Regions from separate parts of the Pseudorhizobium marinum genome, predicted to be linked through region 4. Evidence: riboswitches for the same ligand, from Rfam matches in the RefSeq annotation. Region 4 holds a riboswitch; each other region holds the start of a gene.

Region 1 (3,873 bases), on a different contig from region 4:
TTTCGCTTTCGATGCCTGCGGTAATACCATGAAGAAGAATGTGAACGAAAGCCAGATCACGATGATCCGAGAGCTGCCGGTCCTGAGAAGTTTTTCCGTCCGAGTGAACTTCGGCGGGCGAACTGGCGTTGAGGTTATCGACAGACGCCACCACAAGGATCAGGTCGCAAACCGATGGGAGATGCAGATGCAAAGGCCGATGATCGCAACGGTGCTGGCCCTTCTGGTTCCACTGCAGGCATCCGCCATGGATAGCCTGTCGCAGCTTACCTGGAAGAACCGCATCGCCCTCGTCTTTGGCGCGGCGGGTGAGGCCCGGCTGGAACGGCAACTGGCGGAGTTCACACGCTCCGATGCGGCACTCGCCGATCGCGACATGGTCGTCGTGCGGGTGACCGAGGAGACCGCGGAAGCCGTCTATGGCAGCATCGGCGACCTCGACGCCGCCGAACTTCGCCGGCAGGCCGACATCGCGCCCGGTGAGTTTCAAGTGGTCCTGATCGGCAAGGACGGAGGTGCAAAACTGAAGAGCGGCGAGTTTGTCGACAGCGAAGCGCTGTTCGGCCTCATCGACCGCATGCCCATGCGTCGCGCCGAGCAGGACTGATATCCTGCTAGGGCTCGGGGTGGCTCAGCGACGGAGAAGCCGCCGCGAGGAAATGCCTTGCAACTTCCGCCGCGCTCCATGGTTGGAGAGATCCACAGCAAATGGAGCAAGCCATGGATAGTCGCACGAAAAAGCTCATGTTCATTGCCGCGGCGGTGATCGTCGTGGTCGTCGGGGGCTTCTTCCTTTTTGTCCAGGACCTTGCGTCGACCTCCACCGTGATCGTCGAGGAGCCCTACGAGCGCACCGACGAAGCGCCGCCGAGCGGCGTCGAGGATCAGACGAGCCATCCCGCGCTCACCGACGAGCCAAGCGAGCCGGCGCAGTAGCGTCCTTCCGGGCAGCGTCCGGCCGCGGGAACTTCGGCAACGATCTGCGGTTCGAGATCAGGGAGCGCCGCCGCGGCGGCGCCTTCTCCATCATCAGCCCGGTCATCAGCAGGAAAGGTTCTTTTTCATGTTCAGGTCAGCATCCCGGATACTCATGCTTGCGCTTCTGCTCATACCCTTGGGCGCCGTGCAGGCTGCGGCGCAGGAGGATGCTAGGCAGTCCTTTTCCGGACGCTTGGCCAGCCTGAGCCACTTCCTCGTGGAATCGGCAGAACTGGCGCTCTCCCGTGGGCAGGAGGAGTCGGTGCGCGCCTTCGCCGAGACGGTGACGGAGAACCAGCGCCGGTTTGTGGCGGAGTTGAAAGAGGCGCTCGTCGAGGAGGGCGTGGATCCGGCGGCGGACCTGAGCGAGCAGGATCGCAACACGCTTCAGGCGCTGGAGTCGGCGCTCCAGAACCAGTTCGACAACGCCTATTTCTCCGCCCAGGCGATCGCCCTGGAAAGCATGATCCAGCTGATGAAGGATTACGGCGAAACCGGCCCGGAAGGTTCGCTGAAGACATTCGCCACCAATCACATCGGCGGCACCCGCACGCTTTACCTTCGCGCTCAGGACCTGTCGGTTCCGTGATGCGGAACGCATGAGGCGCCCGCCGCCGCTGCCGGGCTTGGCTCCCGCGCAAGGCGATTGACATTGCCGCCGGTCTGCGCAAAACATGACGAAATTCCGAGGGGGGCATCGTAACGGTGCTGAGATGGCGGTGAGCCGGACCCTTGAACCTGATCCGGGTCATACCGGCGTAGGAACGGAAACGGCCATATCAGGCGCCAATTCTCTTCTCCGCTTTACCTGGATCTCCATGATGTAACCGTCGGGAGATCGTTTGATGGCATCCAGCACCACAATCCGTGACAGACTGCGCTCGCGCGGCGACCAGGCGCCGACGCGGTAGAGCCTTGCCATGTCGTTGAAGCACATGGGACCGGGCCTCCTGGGCCTGATCGCCCTCTGGCAGGCCGTCGTCTGGCTGGTCGGCGCCCCCCGCTACATTCTTCCCGCGCCGCTGCAGGTGGCTGCAGCACTGGTCCGCCAGCCGGAATTCCTGCTGCGCAACGGGCTGATCACCCTGTCGGAGATCCTCGTCGGTCTCGCCTGCGGCACGCTGCTGGGCTTTGCCGCCGCCCTGTCGATGGCGGCGTTCCCCCGGCTCGGGCGTCTCGCCTGGCCGATGCTGCTGGTCCTGCAGGCGCTGCCGGTCTTCGTGCTCGCCCCCATTCTCGTCCTCTGGTTCGGCTTCGGCATGGCCTCCAAGGCAGTGATGGCAACGATCATCATCTTCTTTCCGGTTGCATCCGCCTTCGCCGACGGCTTGCACCGCACCGATCCGGTCCTGCTCGATGCCGCCGCGCTCACCAAGGCCAGTCATTGGCAGGTGCTCCGCCACATCCGCCTGCCGCTGGCGCTGCCGGCGCTCGTTTCGGGCCTGCGCGTTGCCGCGCCGCTGGCGCCAATCGGTGCCGTGGTCGGCGAATGGGTCGGCGCCTCCGCGGGTCTCGGCTTCGTCATGGTGCAGGCCAATGCCCGCATGCAGACCGACACCGTCTTTGCCGCCATGGCGCTACTCGCGGCCATGACCCTCCTCCTGCGCGCCGCCGTCGACCGCCTGACGGCGCCGCTCGCCCCTTGGGCGCCGGAATCCGACCATCGCCCCCTTAATTTAATTAGCCGGAGAATAAAATCATGACACGACGCCTGCTTCCCCTCCTCGGCGCGCTCGCGCTCCTGGCGCTTCCCCTGCCAGCGCAAGCCGCCGACAAGCTGACCGTGATGCTCGAATGGTTCGTCAACCCGGATCACGCGACCATGGTCGTCGCCCAGGAGCGCGGTCTCTTTGCCGAACAGGGCCTCGAGGTGGAACTGCTGCCGCCGGCCGATCCGTCCTCCGTGCCGCGGCTGGTCGCCGCCGGCCAGGCCGATATCGGCGTGCATTACCAGCCGAACCTCTATCTCGACCACGCTGCGGGCCTGCCGCTCGTCCGCTTCGGCACGCTTGTCGAGACGCCGCTCAACACCATCACGGTTCTCGCCAATGGTCCCGTCAAGACGCTGGCGGATCTGAAGGGCAGGAAGATCGGCTTTTCGGTGTCCGGTTTCGAGGATGCCATGCTGAAGCGTATCCTGGAGGCCGAAGGCCTGTCCCTCGATGACGTCGAACTCGTCAACGTCAACTTCGCGCTCACCGCCTCGCTGCTCGGCGGCCAGGTGGACGCCACCGTCGGCGGCTTCCGCAATTTCGAGCTGACCCAGATCCGCCTCGAAGGCGGCGAGCCCCATGCCTTCTTTCCCGAAGAGCACGGCGTTCCCGTCTATGACGAGCTGATCTTCGTCGCCCAGAGGGACATGGCCGGCGACGACCGTCTTCCCCGCTTCCTGAAGGCCGTCGAGGATGCCGCGATCTTCCTCACCAACCATCCGCAGGAGGCCTGGGAGCTCTTCATCAAGGCCTATCCGGACCTCGATGACGCGCTGAACCGCCAGGCCTTCCTCGATACGCTGCCGCGCTTTGCCAAGCGCCCGGCGGCCCTCGACCGCGGCCGCTACGAGCGCTTCGGCGCCTTCATGGCCGAAAGCGGGCTGATCGACAGCGCGCCGGCCGTCGAGGACCTGGCCGTCGAACTGCGGTGAGGCGAGGCGAGGACACAGACCTGCGACCCCTGTCGGTAAAGGATAGTGCCGCGCCGCCATCACTGCCGCCTCCGGCCAGCGACTGGCAGCAGAAGAGCGGGCGCCTTGCGGAGGCCGTCGAAGCGGCGCTCTCGACCGTGGCGGCGGCGGTGCTGGCAGTCCTTCTGGCGCTGGTGCTGGCCTCGGTCGTCCTGCGCTACCTCTTCTCGACCGGCATGGTCGGCGCGGAGGAGGCGGCGCTGTGGCTCTTC
Region 2 (3,873 bases), on a different contig from region 4:
TCGCGGCAGCGCCTGCGAACGCTGCGCTGGTAACCAGCCGGCCAAGGTCTGCCTGCAGACCGGCCGAGACGACCGCGACCAAGGGCAGCAAGAGAAAGGCCACAGCTGTGGCAATCCAAGCCATATCCCAGGTGCGCTTCGCGAGTGTTCGCCCGTCGAAGCGGATTCTTGCGCCGCCAAGCGTTGATATCCTTTCCTCCGGTCGGCGCATTGTCGCCAGGACTGCCACGACCAGGCCCGTCAGCGCAATCTGCAGCAGCGCGAGGGCAATCGCCCGGGGCGGGTCGAAATCGAACCGCAGGGACTGGTAGATGGCGACTTCCAGCGTCGTTGCCGCGGGCCCGCCGCCCAGGACCAGGACGATGGTGAAGCTGTTCACGCACAGCATGAAGATGAGGCCCGCAATGCCCGGCAGGATCCTTACCAGCGCCGGCCACTCGACAAAGCGGAAGACCGAGACGGAGTTCATGCCGAGGCCTGCGGCGAGCATCCAGGATTCGCCCGGCTGGCGCTCGAGCGCGGAGACCATCAGCCGGCAGGCAAGCGGCAGGTTGAAGAATACATGCGCCAGAAGGATGCCGCTCAATCCGTAGATGCTGATAGGTTCGCTGGCACCCAGCGAGAGGAGCAGGCCGTTTGCCCAGCCTTGCCGGCCCCAGATGGCAATCAAACCGAGCGTCACCACCAGAACCGGCAAGCCCATCGGCAGCGCCATGAGTCTCAGAACCCAGAGACGCCCGGGGAAATGGCTGCGGCGCGCCAGCGCGAGCGCCACGGGCACGGCAAGGCCTGTCGAAAGCAGGGTCGACAGAGCTGCCTGCAGAAGCGTGAACTGGAGGATCCGGAATGTGTAGGCCGAAAAAATCCACCCATCGGTAGTCGCCGGTTGACTGGCCAGCAGCGCGGCCAGTGCCAGAAGTATGAAGAGCGCGGTTGCCGCCAGGGCAATGGCGCTGCCGGCAAGTCCCCACCGTCGCTGCCGCCGCGTCATCATCATGGCTGTCGGCTCACTCGGCGCTCATCGGGCGCTCATTGCCGTCAGCCATTCATCGATCCATGCCCGTCGATGGGCGGCAACCTCCTCGGGATCCATCAGCAGCGTGTTCTGCGGACTGACGAGCCTGTTGAAGGCGTCCGGAAGGGGTTCGGAGGTTGGTGCGGCCGGCATCATCCAGTTCGTCGTCGGGATGATGTTCTGGAAGGCCGGCGTCATCGTGAAAGCGAGAAACTTTCTCGCCAGCGTCTTGTCATTCGATGTCGTCAGCATTCCGGCCAGTTCGATCTGGACATAGTGGCCTTCCGAGAACGCGGCGGCCTGATACCTCTCCGTGCCCTCCGCGACCATGTGATAGGCCGGCGAGGTGGTGTAGGAGAGAACCATCGGCACCTCGCCCTTGGTGAACAGCCCGTAGGCTTCCGACCATCCCGGCGTCACCGTCAAGATCCTGTCGCGGAGCTTCGTCCAGGCCGCCGGAGCGTCGTCGCCATAGACCGACTTCACCCAGAGAAGCAGGCCAAGCCCCGGCGTCGAGGTGCGCGGATCCTGAATGACGATCTTCTGGGCCGGATCTCCTTCTACCAGTTCCTTCAGGCTTCTGGGTGGCGTCTGCATCGCCTGCGTGTCGTAGACCACGGCGAAATGGCCGTAGTCGTAGGGAATGAAGACCTCGTCGCTGTAGCCGCCCGGGACTGCGATGGCGCCCGTGTCGAGGCCATGCGGCTCGAAAAGTCCGGTGGCCTTGGCTTCCGTCGCCAGGTTGGTGTCGAGGCCGAGCACCAGGTCAGCTCCCGTGCTCTGACCTTCCAGCTTCAGCCGGGAGAGCAGAGCCACGCCGTCCGCCACGCTGACGAACTCGATGGTGCAGGCGCAGGTCTTTTCGAATTCTTCCTTGACCTGGGGACCGGGGCCCCATTCGGCGGTAAAGCTCTCGTAGGTGTAGATGGTCAGCGTCTTCTCCTGCGCCATCGCAGGATAGGCGATTGCGAAGGTCGACAGGAAACACAGGAATGGCAGGGTTCTTGTCATTGACGCCTCCTTGTTCAACGAAAGGGAACAGGCGTCGATCAGAAGCCGTCTAATCCCTCCGCCGGTATCAACCGGATCAGGTTCCGCGGGTTGGCAAAGCCTCTCAGCCGCAGATGCGGCACCCCGTTAGAGCTTCCTACGGTGTACCGGGCAGCGCAGGCCTTGGCAAGCATTCGCGCCGGGATCGAGGCGCTAGTGAGGGCGCTGGAAAACGTGGAGTTCGCGGGGCAGGGAGGCAATGCCGCCGGTGCGCCGTGCAACGGCATAATCGATGGACTGTTCCACGACATGCGGCATCACGGGCTTCGTCAGGACGCCAAGCACGCCGTTCTGGACCTGATTGACCTCTTCCGGGTTGGCAGTCATGTAGATTACCGTCAGACCGTAGATCTCGGCAAGCTCGCGTCCGAGTTCCGGTCCTGTTCTTCCGTCGGAGAGGTTCACGTCGACCAGGGCGATGTCGGCCGTCTGGGCAAGCGCCAAGGCATGGCTGCGGCCGCTGGCAAAGCCGGCGATCTGCAAACCCATCGCCTCAACTGTCTCGCCGACGTCGAGCGCGATCAGGAATTCGTCTTCGACAATCAGGACACGATGGTGTGCCGCTTGCTGAGCCAGCCGACGACTCGGTACACTTGCCAGCATTGGAATTCTCCTAAGGTTCGGTGTCTTACCAGCGTCTGTCCCAGATCGACACTGACAACCGAACGAAGGTCCCGAAGGATTGTTCCGGTTTCCGGCAGAAGCAGCGAAATGGCCGCCCGTTATGGCTAACAGAGGGTTAACTCCTATCCCTCCAGCTCCTCGCGCAGCATCTCGAGCTCCAGCCACTCTTCCTCCATCCGCGTCAGGCCCTGGCGCAGCTTCTCCGTCTCCGCCGCCAGCCTGTTGAAGGTCGCCGGGTCCTTGCTGAAGAGTTGGGGATCGGCCATCTTCTGTTCTCGCGCGGCAATATCGGCTTCCACCTTCGCCATCTCCTTGGGAAGGTTCTCGAGCGCGAACTTCTGCTTGAAGGACAGCTTGACCTTGTTCCTGGGAGCCTCCGATGCGGGTCCGGCCGTTGCGGCCTTCGACTTCTCCTGCTTTTCGACGCGCCGCCGCTCTTCCTGTGCGCCCCGGCGCTGAGCCAGCATGTCGGTATAGCCGCCGGCATATTCGATCCAGCGGCCATCGGGGGCATCCGGCGTGGCGGGCGCTATGGTCGAGGTCACCGTGCGGTCGAGGAAGTCGCGATCGTGGCTGACGAGGATGACGGTGCCGCTGAAGCCGGAGACGATCTCCTGCAGAAGGTCGAGCGTTTCGATGTCGAGGTCGTTGGTCGGTTCGTCGAGGATCAGCAGGTTCGAGGGACGCGCCATGATCCGCGCCAGCATCAGCCGGGCGCGCTCGCCGCCGGAGAGGTTCTTGATCGGGGTGCGGATCTGCTCCGGCTGGAACAGGAAGTCCTTCATGTATCCCGCGACATGGCGCTGCTCGCCGTTGACGAGAAGCGTCTCGCCGCGTCCGTCGGTCAGATACTGGGACAGCGTTTCTTCCGGGTCGAGATCCTCGCGCTTCTGGTCCAGCGTCGCGATCTCGAGATTGGTGCCGAGCTTCACGGTACCGGTGTCCGGCGCAAGCTGTCCGGTCAGCATCTTCAGGAGCGTCGTCTTGCCGGCGCCGTTCGGGCCGACGAGGCCGATGCAATCGCCCCGGTGCACGCGGATGCTGAAGGGCGCGACGATGGTGCGCTCCTCGTAGCTCTTGGTGATCATCTCGGCTTCGATGACCAGCTTGCCGGACTCGCGCCCTTCCGATGCCGTCGCCTGCACGCTGCCCTGAGCGCCCTTGTGGCCGCGGTAGTCGGCGCG
Region 3 (3,873 bases), on a different contig from region 4:
GGCAACGCCGGCCCCTTTGACAAGAACACGCATGTCACTGCCCGGACTATGTCGTGGACAACCCATGGACCGGAATATAGACATCGCCGCCTTCGCGGTATTTTGCCGCCATTGCCGCCAAGCCCTCCTTCCGCGCCTCGGCCCGAATATCGTGGGAGATTTGCATGGAGCAGAATTTCGGGCCGCACATGGAGCAGAAATGCGCAACCTTGTGCGCTTCCTTAGGAAGCGTCTCGTCGTGCAGGGCTCGCGCCGTTTCGGGATCGAGCGAGAGGTTGAACTGATCCTCCCAGCGGAATTCGAAACGCGCACGGGACAGAGCGTCGTCGCGGATTTTCGCTGCGGGATGTCCCTTTGCGAGATCGGCTGCGTGGGCGGCGATCTTGTAGGTGATGACGCCAGTCTTGACGTCGTTGCGATCGGGCAGTCCCAGATGTTCCTTCGGGGTGACGTAGCAGAGCATGGCTGTGCCGAACCAACCGATCATCGCCGCACCTATGCCTGATGTGATGTGGTCGTAACCTGGAGCAATATCGGTTGTCAGCGGCCCAAGCGTGTAGAAGGGCGCTTCCCCGCAGATCTGCAACTGCTTGTCCATGTTTTCCTTGATCTTGTGCATCGGGACATGTCCCGGGCCTTCGATCATCACCTGGCAGTCTTTCTCCCAGGCAATCCTGGTGAGTTCGCCGAGTGTTTCAAGCTCAGCGAACTGCGCAGCATCGTTGGCATCGGCAATGGAACCGGGGCGCAGGCCGTCGCCCAGCGAGAAGGAGACGTCATAGGCACGGCAGATGTCGCAGATGTCCTCAAAATGCTGGTAAAGGAAACTCTCCTTGTGATGATGTAGACACCATTTGGCCATGATGGAGCCGCCACGCGAGACGATGCCGGTGACCCGATCGATGGTGAGCGGAATGTAGGCGAGCCTCACCCCGGCATGGATGGTGAAGTAGTCCACCCCCTGCTCCGCCTGTTCGATCAGCGTATCGCGATAGATTTCCCAGGTGAGGTTTTCCGCAATGCCGCCGACCTTCTCCAGCGCCTGGTAGAGCGGCACGGTGCCGAGCGGGACTGGAGAGTTGCGGATAATCCACTCGCGGATGTTGTGGATGTTACGGCCGGTGGAGAGATCCATTACGGTATCGCCGCCCCAGCGGATCGCCCAGACCATCTTCTCCACCTCTTCGGTCATGGAGGACGTCACGGCGGAATTGCCGATGTTGGCGTTGATCTTGACCAGGAAGTTGCGGCCGATGATCATCGGTTCGGCTTCGGGGTGGTTGATATTGGCCGGAATGATGGCGCGTCCACTCGCCACTTCCTGCCGAACGAACTCCGGTGTGACGAAATCGGGAATGTGCGCGCCGAAGCTTTCGCCGTCCCGCTGCAGCGAATGCTCTTGGGCTTGCCGGCCCAGATTCTCCCGAATAGCGACAAATTCCATTTCCGCGGTTATGATACCCGCCCGCGCGTAGGCGAGCTGGGTCACCGCCTTCCCATCCTTCGCGCGGCGCGGAGGGCTCAGGGGAGAGAATTGCGGCGTCAGCCGGTCGCCGGCCGCAAAGCCGTTGTCCTCCGGCCGGATCTTGCGGCCTTGATAGATCTCGGTGTCGTCGCGCGCTGCGATCCACGCTTGGCGAAGCTTCGGCAGGCCGCCTTCGATCGAGACGACGTGCGACGGATCGGTATAGGGGCCGGATGTGTCATAGACGATGACGGGTAGCTCACCGGAGGTCGGGTGGAGGGCGACCTCGCGCATGGGAACGCGAAGGTCCGGATGCTGCTTTCCGGCCAAGTGGATCTTGCGCGACGCGGGCAAGGGCCCGCTGGTAACGGCTGTCGAATGGGTTGAGGCGGCAATCTTCATCGTGAGGCTCCAAGTTTCAGGTTGGAGACCCAGTCCTAGAGCCGGAATGATGGAAGGACGCAGAGACGGAATCCAGACGTGGACTGTATATCGTCGAGCGCTCGCACCGTCCCTACGCCAGTATGAACTGGATCAGGTTCAACGGGTCACTGCGCTGCGAAAGCCAGCAGAATCTCAGCCCCTTGCCGGGGCACCCCTGGTGAATGATGCAAGGCTACGATAGTCGGATTAGCAGGTCAAGCACGCGCGACCGAAAAGCTTCACGCAAACCTGTGGGGGTTACGCGCTTATCAATGATGCTCATCGACGACGATGCAAATTGCCAGGGGGAGCTCCTTCATGCAGCAAAGGTCGGCCGGCCCGCCCGGGAGATCGAACGCGCGACCCCGGCCTGCAAACCCTTCGCAAGGGACTGCCTTGGTGAGCGAGGAGCCCGGGTTGCCGGATTGGATGATTCGGAGCTGGCTGCTCTCCGTTCTGTCCCATCTGTGGATGCGAACACCTGACCCAGTCGTTCGAAGACGGCCCCATGCCGTTCATTCGAGGCGCCCAGTACGTCCTTGCGCCGTTCCAGCGGGCTGCAAATCAGTTGTCTTGCCAGGTCAGGTTCAAGGGCGCCTTGCCAGAACCAGCAACAGAAAGCCGCCCAGGTCGCGCCAGCGCAAGAACCGCGAGACGGCTTCGCAAGCAGCGGGTGACGGTTGAGGCTCACCGATATTGGTGATGACGAAGCCCGCGGAGGCTACTACAATGAAGTAGTCCCCAATGGTCCGCGGAAAAAAAACCTCGGAACCGCAAACGGCGGAGTTTCTTCGTCGTTGGGGTGGGCTCCAAAACGTCAATGCTCCACGAAGGGCCCTCTGTCGAAACACCGACCGAAACCCAGTTGCTCGGCCGTCGGCGGCTTTTTCCCAACCCAGCCCCCGGGCCGCCTGGGCAACAGTGGCCCAACGTTTCCCGACCAGCTTCACCGCTCACGCTTATACTCGCGGCTCAATATCCGCCTTGGCAATGACGCTCTCCGGATTCAGACGGAACACCTAAACGCGATTTCCATGAAGCCGGCGGCAGGCCAGAGAGTGGCAGCTCTTGGCGGACTTTCTGCCGCTCAACGCAACAGGGTTCCCACTCGCTGGACCGCTTGATGGTAACGCTTTGGCTTTGCGTTTTCCCGGGTGACGATGCCCTTGGCTTCCAGATCAAGCCGAACAGCACCTAACCACCAGCCCAGTTTGTCTCCACCAGGAAACAGCTCCTCCGTGAGGTGCGGCAGGAGGGCCTGCTTGGCTTCTGCTTCGGTCATGCCGGGAGACTGTCGGGGCAAGACGACCAGGAGTGCATCCCGAACGGCTTCGTATTTCCGCCGGTCGACCAACTTCGTTCGTCCGGTCGAGATGACGTTCTCAATTTCAATTTTCTCGAGATCAGACATTAGATGCTCGCTGCAGGAATGGCACTGTTGGGCTGCGGAACCCCATAAGGGCAAACGATGAGGCCAAGCGCCATGCGGCCCCTAGCGGGATTGGCCTGCCATTCGGCACATCGCTGGGGAGGCGATCTGCATCGGCAAGGTCGCTACAGAACATTCGATATTCTACAGCTGGTCGGGCGGTTTCAGGCAAATTTTTCGCATAAAGGCTTACCCAATGGCCGGGTTCGAAGTCGAGGAACATCGGGGTGTTGCAACAGTCAGCGAAAATGCGCCTGGTTGGGCTGTCGGGGGTAAGTCTATGTTGCTGGAGGCGTTCTGCACCAGCATCGCATGCGATTTTGTCGGCGCGATGAATGATGACATGAGTCGCGCCCTTTCCATCCGTCACGCCGACACCATCCGGTAAGGCAGCAAAAAATTCAGATGCCAAACGGCAACTGGTACACATGCATTCGCTGCTCATAATGCTGGGGCCCGAAATCGTCAGGCGAGCCGCCCGGCAGCGACAGGTGATGGACTGTGATTCCTGCATCGGTGCATCTCCTTATTGAATAGAATGACGATTCTATTTAAT
Region 4 (3,873 bases):
ATCTTCACTTCCCCGATGGACGACAACGGCTACGATATTTCCGATTACCAGGGCATTGCCCCGGAGTTCGGCACGCTCGCCGATTTCGATCGGCTGGTCGCCGAGGCCAGGAAGCGCGGCATCGGCATCGTGCTGGACCTTGTCGTCAATCACACATCCGACGAGCATCCTTGGTTTCGGGAAGCGCGCAGCTCGACTGATAATCCTTATCGCGACTATTACATCTGGCGGCGCCCGTCCGCGGAAGGCGGACTGCCGAGCGCACTCGAATCGACCTTTGGCGGTCCGGCCTGGACGCTGGATCCGCAGACCGGCGAATATTACCTGCACCTCTTTTCGCGCCGCCAGCCGGACCTCAACTGGGAAAATCCGCAGGTGCGGGCAGAGGTCTACCGCATGATGAACTGGTGGCTCGACCGTGGCATCGCCGGCTTTCGCATGGACGTCATCGACCTGATCGGAAAACAGGTGGATGCCGGCATCACCAGTGACGGCCCGCATCTGCATGATTATCTGCAGGAAATGAACCGCGAGACCTTCGGCAGCCGCGATGTCCTGACCGTGGGTGAGGCGTGGAGCGCCACGCCCACATCGGCCCTGCTCTACTCCGGTCGCGACCGGCGGGAACTGTCGATGGTCTTCCAGTTCGAGCATGTTACCCAGTTCTGGGATCAGACCTACGGCAAATGGCGGCCAAGGCCGTTTGACCTCATCGCGCTGAAGGCGGTCTTCGGCAAATGGCAGACGGCGCTCGCCGAGGATGGCTGGAACTCCCTGTTCTGGGTCAACCACGACCTGCCGCGGGCTGTCTCCCGCTATGGCGACACCACCGGCTTCCACGTGGAATCGGCAAAGATGCTGGCGACGGTTCTGCACCTGATGAAGGGCACCCCCTTCATCTACCAGGGTGAAGAGATCGGCATGACCAACGTCCCCTTCACGTCGATCGACCAGTACAAGGACATCGAAACGCTCAACATGCACCGCCTTCACGTGGAGGCAGGCTTGTCGCCGGACGATTTCATTCGGGGCGCCAATGAAAGTGGACGGGACAATGCCCGCACGCCGATGCAGTGGAGCAGCGCGCCGCAGGGCGGGTTCACAACCGGCTCGCCCTGGATCGAGGTGAATCCCAATTTTGCGACCGTGAATGCGGAAACTCAGGTTGACGACGACCAGTCGATCTGGAGCCACTACCGGAAGCTGATCGACCTGCGCAAGCACCATCAGGTCATCGTCTATGGCCGGTACCAATCCTGGCTCGATCAGCACCCCGATGTCTTTGTCTACAGCCGAACGCTGGAAGGGGACCGCCTGGTCGTTCTCGCCAACTTCAGGCCGCATGAGGTCACCGTGACGATGCCGGATGAATTGCATGTGCAGGGGCGCTGCCTCATCGGCAATTATACCGACATGGACAGGATCGGGGAAACCGTGACCCTGCGCCCTTATGAGGCCTTCGCATTGCTCTGCGACCTCGAGAAGGTTTAGGTGTCACCCGGCGCACCTGGATTGGCGGGTGACAATCGACGCTTTTTCTGTAAGTTTCGACCTCGACAGGGGCGTCTGCGATTGCAGGCTGAGAAGGACCCTTTGAACCTGAACCAGATCATGCTGGCGGAGGGAGTCGCGATGGCGCATTTCAGAAATGTCGCCTGCGCCTGCCCCGCCAAAAGGGGCATCTAGAATGACGAAAACAACTCCCTCCTGCGGCACTCTTCTCGCCGCGATGCGCCAGGCCAATCCCCTGGTCCAATGCATCACCAACGATGTAGCGATGAACATAGCGGCCAATGTGCTTCTGTCCGCAGGCGCATCGCCAGCTATGGTCAGTGCCGAAGAGGAGGCCGGAGAATTCGCCCGGATCGCCGGTGCCGTGACGATCAACATCGGTACGCTTTGGGCCGGCGGCGTGGCCGGCATGCTGGCAGCGGCCAGGGCCGCCAAGGACGTCGACAAGCCATGGGTGCTTGATCCCGTCGCCCACTACGCCACCGGTTTCCGCAGACGGGTCGTCGGTGAGCTGATGGCGCTGGAGCCCACCATCCTGCGCGGCAATGCCTCCGAAATCATGGCCCTCGCCGGCGAAGCATCCCGCGGCCAGGGCGTCGATAGCGGCGACAGTGCCATGGCAGCCCGGAACGCTGCTCTGACGCTGGCACGGCGACATGGTTGCGTCGTAGCCGTGACAGGCGATGTCGATTTCGTCACCGACGGCACCCGATCGGCCACGATTGAAGGGGGATCGCCGCTGATGCCGAAAGTGACGGCACTTGGCTGCGCCCTCACCTGCCTGGTCGGCGCCTTCGCCGCCAGCACCCCGGACCAGCCCTTCGAAGCGACAATCGCCGCACTCGCGCTGTTTGCCGTCTGCGGGGAGGATGCCGGAGAACAGGCCCGTGGCCCCGGATCCTTCCAGACGCTGTTTCTGGATTCATTGTCGGCACTCGGCAGCGAAAGACTCGACGCCGAAGCAAGGATCACAATGCTATGAAGCGCTTTGACCTCTCTCTTTACCTGGTGCTCGATCCCGAGCTCTGCCGCGGGATCGGAATGGTGGAAACCGCAAGAATGGCCGTTGCCGGTGGCGTGACCATGGTGCAGTTGCGGGACAAGACGGCGGACACCTCTGCCATGATCGAAACTGGTCGGGCACTGCAGAGCGCACTTGCCGGCACCGGCGTCCCCCTGATCGTCAACGACGACGTGGAGGCGGCCATCGCTCTTGGCGCCGAGGGCGTCCACGTTGGCCAGAGCGACCTCGCCGCCACGGCCGCACGCCGGCGCATCCCGGACACGATGATCCTCGGCGTTTCGGTTGAGACGGAGGAACTGGCGCGCCAGGTGGAGGCAGGTCTCGTCGACTACGTCGGCATCGGGCCCGTCTTTGCCACGGGCACCAAGCCGGACCACAAGACGCCGATCGGTTTCGATGGCCTCGCGCGTATCGTTGCCGTAGCACCCGTCCCTAGCGTCGCGATTGGCGGGCTGAAGCAGGGTCACGCCGCGCCGGTTCTTGCAGCCGGTGCGCATGGCCTTGCCGTAGTGTCGGCCATCTGCGGCCAGCCGGATCCGGAGGCCGCGGCCCGTTCTCTTGCCCAGGAAATCGAGGAGGCGCGCCGATGATCGCAAACATCCTGTCCATCGCGGGCTCGGATCCCTCCGGTGGTGCCGGCATTCAGGCGGACCTGAAGACATTCGCTGCGCGGGGCACCTATGGCATGGCCGTGATCACGGCATTGACGGCCCAGAACACGCAAGGAGTGTCCGGCGTGCATCTCGTGCCGGCATCCTTCGTCGCCGATCAGATCCGCGCCGTCTTCGCAGACATCCGTGTCGATGCGGTCAAGATCGGGATGATCGCAACGGCCGAGATTGCCGAAGCGGTGGCCGATGCCCTCACGAAACACGGCGAAGGAGTTCCGGTCGTCGTCGATCCGGTGATGGTCGCCAAGGGCGGCGCCTCGCTTCTGGCCGCGGATGCCGTAGAAGCCCTGAACCGGCGGCTGCTTCCGCTTGCGACCCTGATCACGCCAAATCTGCCGGAGGCCGCCGCGCTGCTCGGCGAAGCGGAGGCCGGTGATCGAGACACGATGGCCCATCAGGCCGAAAGGCTTCTGGCGCTGGGGCCGCGTGCGGTTTTGATAAAGGGAGGCCATCTTCCATCGAATGAAAGTCCCGACGTTCTCGCTGCCAGTGGCAGGCTCACCTGGCTGGAAGGCAGACGGAGTGCGACGCGCAACACCCATGGCACCGGCTGCACGTTATCGAGCGCCATCGCGGCCGAGCTCGGAAAGGGGCTGGATCCGGTCCAGGCCGTGACGGAAGCCAAGGGCTATATCGCCGCTGCGATCGCCCGCGCGGAAGAGCTGT

The links. Region 4 has a riboswitch for thiamine pyrophosphate ahead of thiM (hydroxyethylthiazole kinase). Riboswitches for the same ligand answer to the same signal wherever they lie in the genome.
Region 1: another riboswitch for thiamine pyrophosphate. It lies ahead of EO99_RS0123485 (ABC transporter permease); the one in region 4 lies ahead of thiM (hydroxyethylthiazole kinase).
Region 2: another riboswitch for thiamine pyrophosphate. It lies ahead of thiB (thiamine ABC transporter substrate binding subunit); the one in region 4 lies ahead of thiM (hydroxyethylthiazole kinase).
Region 3: another riboswitch for thiamine pyrophosphate. It lies ahead of thiC (phosphomethylpyrimidine synthase ThiC); the one in region 4 lies ahead of thiM (hydroxyethylthiazole kinase).

What each region holds. Positions count from the first base shown of each region.
Region 1 covers NZ_JMQK01000030.1:35,164-39,036, forward strand. Annotated here, with positions in the region: gene EO99_RS0123465 (DUF4174 domain-containing protein) at 29-607, shown strand; gene EO99_RS0123470 (hypothetical protein) at 721-936, shown strand; gene EO99_RS0123475 (DUF4142 domain-containing protein) at 1,064-1,567, shown strand; TPP riboswitch at 1,657-1,760, shown strand; gene EO99_RS27725 (hypothetical protein) at 1,727-1,915, opposite strand; gene EO99_RS0123485 (ABC transporter permease) at 1,899-2,681, shown strand; gene EO99_RS0123490 (ABC transporter substrate-binding protein) at 2,678-3,622, shown strand; gene EO99_RS0123495 (TRAP transporter large permease) at 3,685-3,873, shown strand, end outside.
Region 2 covers NZ_JMQK01000003.1:198,933-202,805, reverse strand. Annotated here, with positions in the region: gene EO99_RS0105005 (thiamine/thiamine pyrophosphate ABC transporter permease ThiP) at 1-994, opposite strand, end outside; gene thiB (thiamine ABC transporter substrate binding subunit) at 1,019-2,026, opposite strand; TPP riboswitch at 2,063-2,162, opposite strand; gene EO99_RS0104995 (response regulator) at 2,219-2,668, opposite strand; gene EO99_RS0104990 (ABC-F family ATP-binding cassette domain-containing protein) at 2,812-3,873, opposite strand, start outside.
Region 3 covers NZ_JMQK01000014.1:74,704-78,576, reverse strand. Annotated here, with positions in the region: gene thiO (glycine oxidase ThiO) at 1-33, opposite strand, end outside; gene thiC (phosphomethylpyrimidine synthase ThiC) at 47-1,867, opposite strand; TPP riboswitch at 1,959-2,075, opposite strand; gene EO99_RS0116800 (DUF6958 family protein) at 2,976-3,299, opposite strand; gene EO99_RS27530 (GFA family protein) at 3,292-3,831, opposite strand.
Region 4 covers NZ_JMQK01000021.1:35,886-39,758, reverse strand. Annotated here, with positions in the region: gene EO99_RS0120365 (glycoside hydrolase family 13 protein) at 1-1,491, shown strand, start outside; TPP riboswitch at 1,549-1,643, shown strand; gene thiM (hydroxyethylthiazole kinase) at 1,688-2,494, shown strand; gene thiE (thiamine phosphate synthase) at 2,491-3,126, shown strand; gene thiD (bifunctional hydroxymethylpyrimidine kinase/phosphomethylpyrimidine kinase) at 3,123-3,873, shown strand, end outside.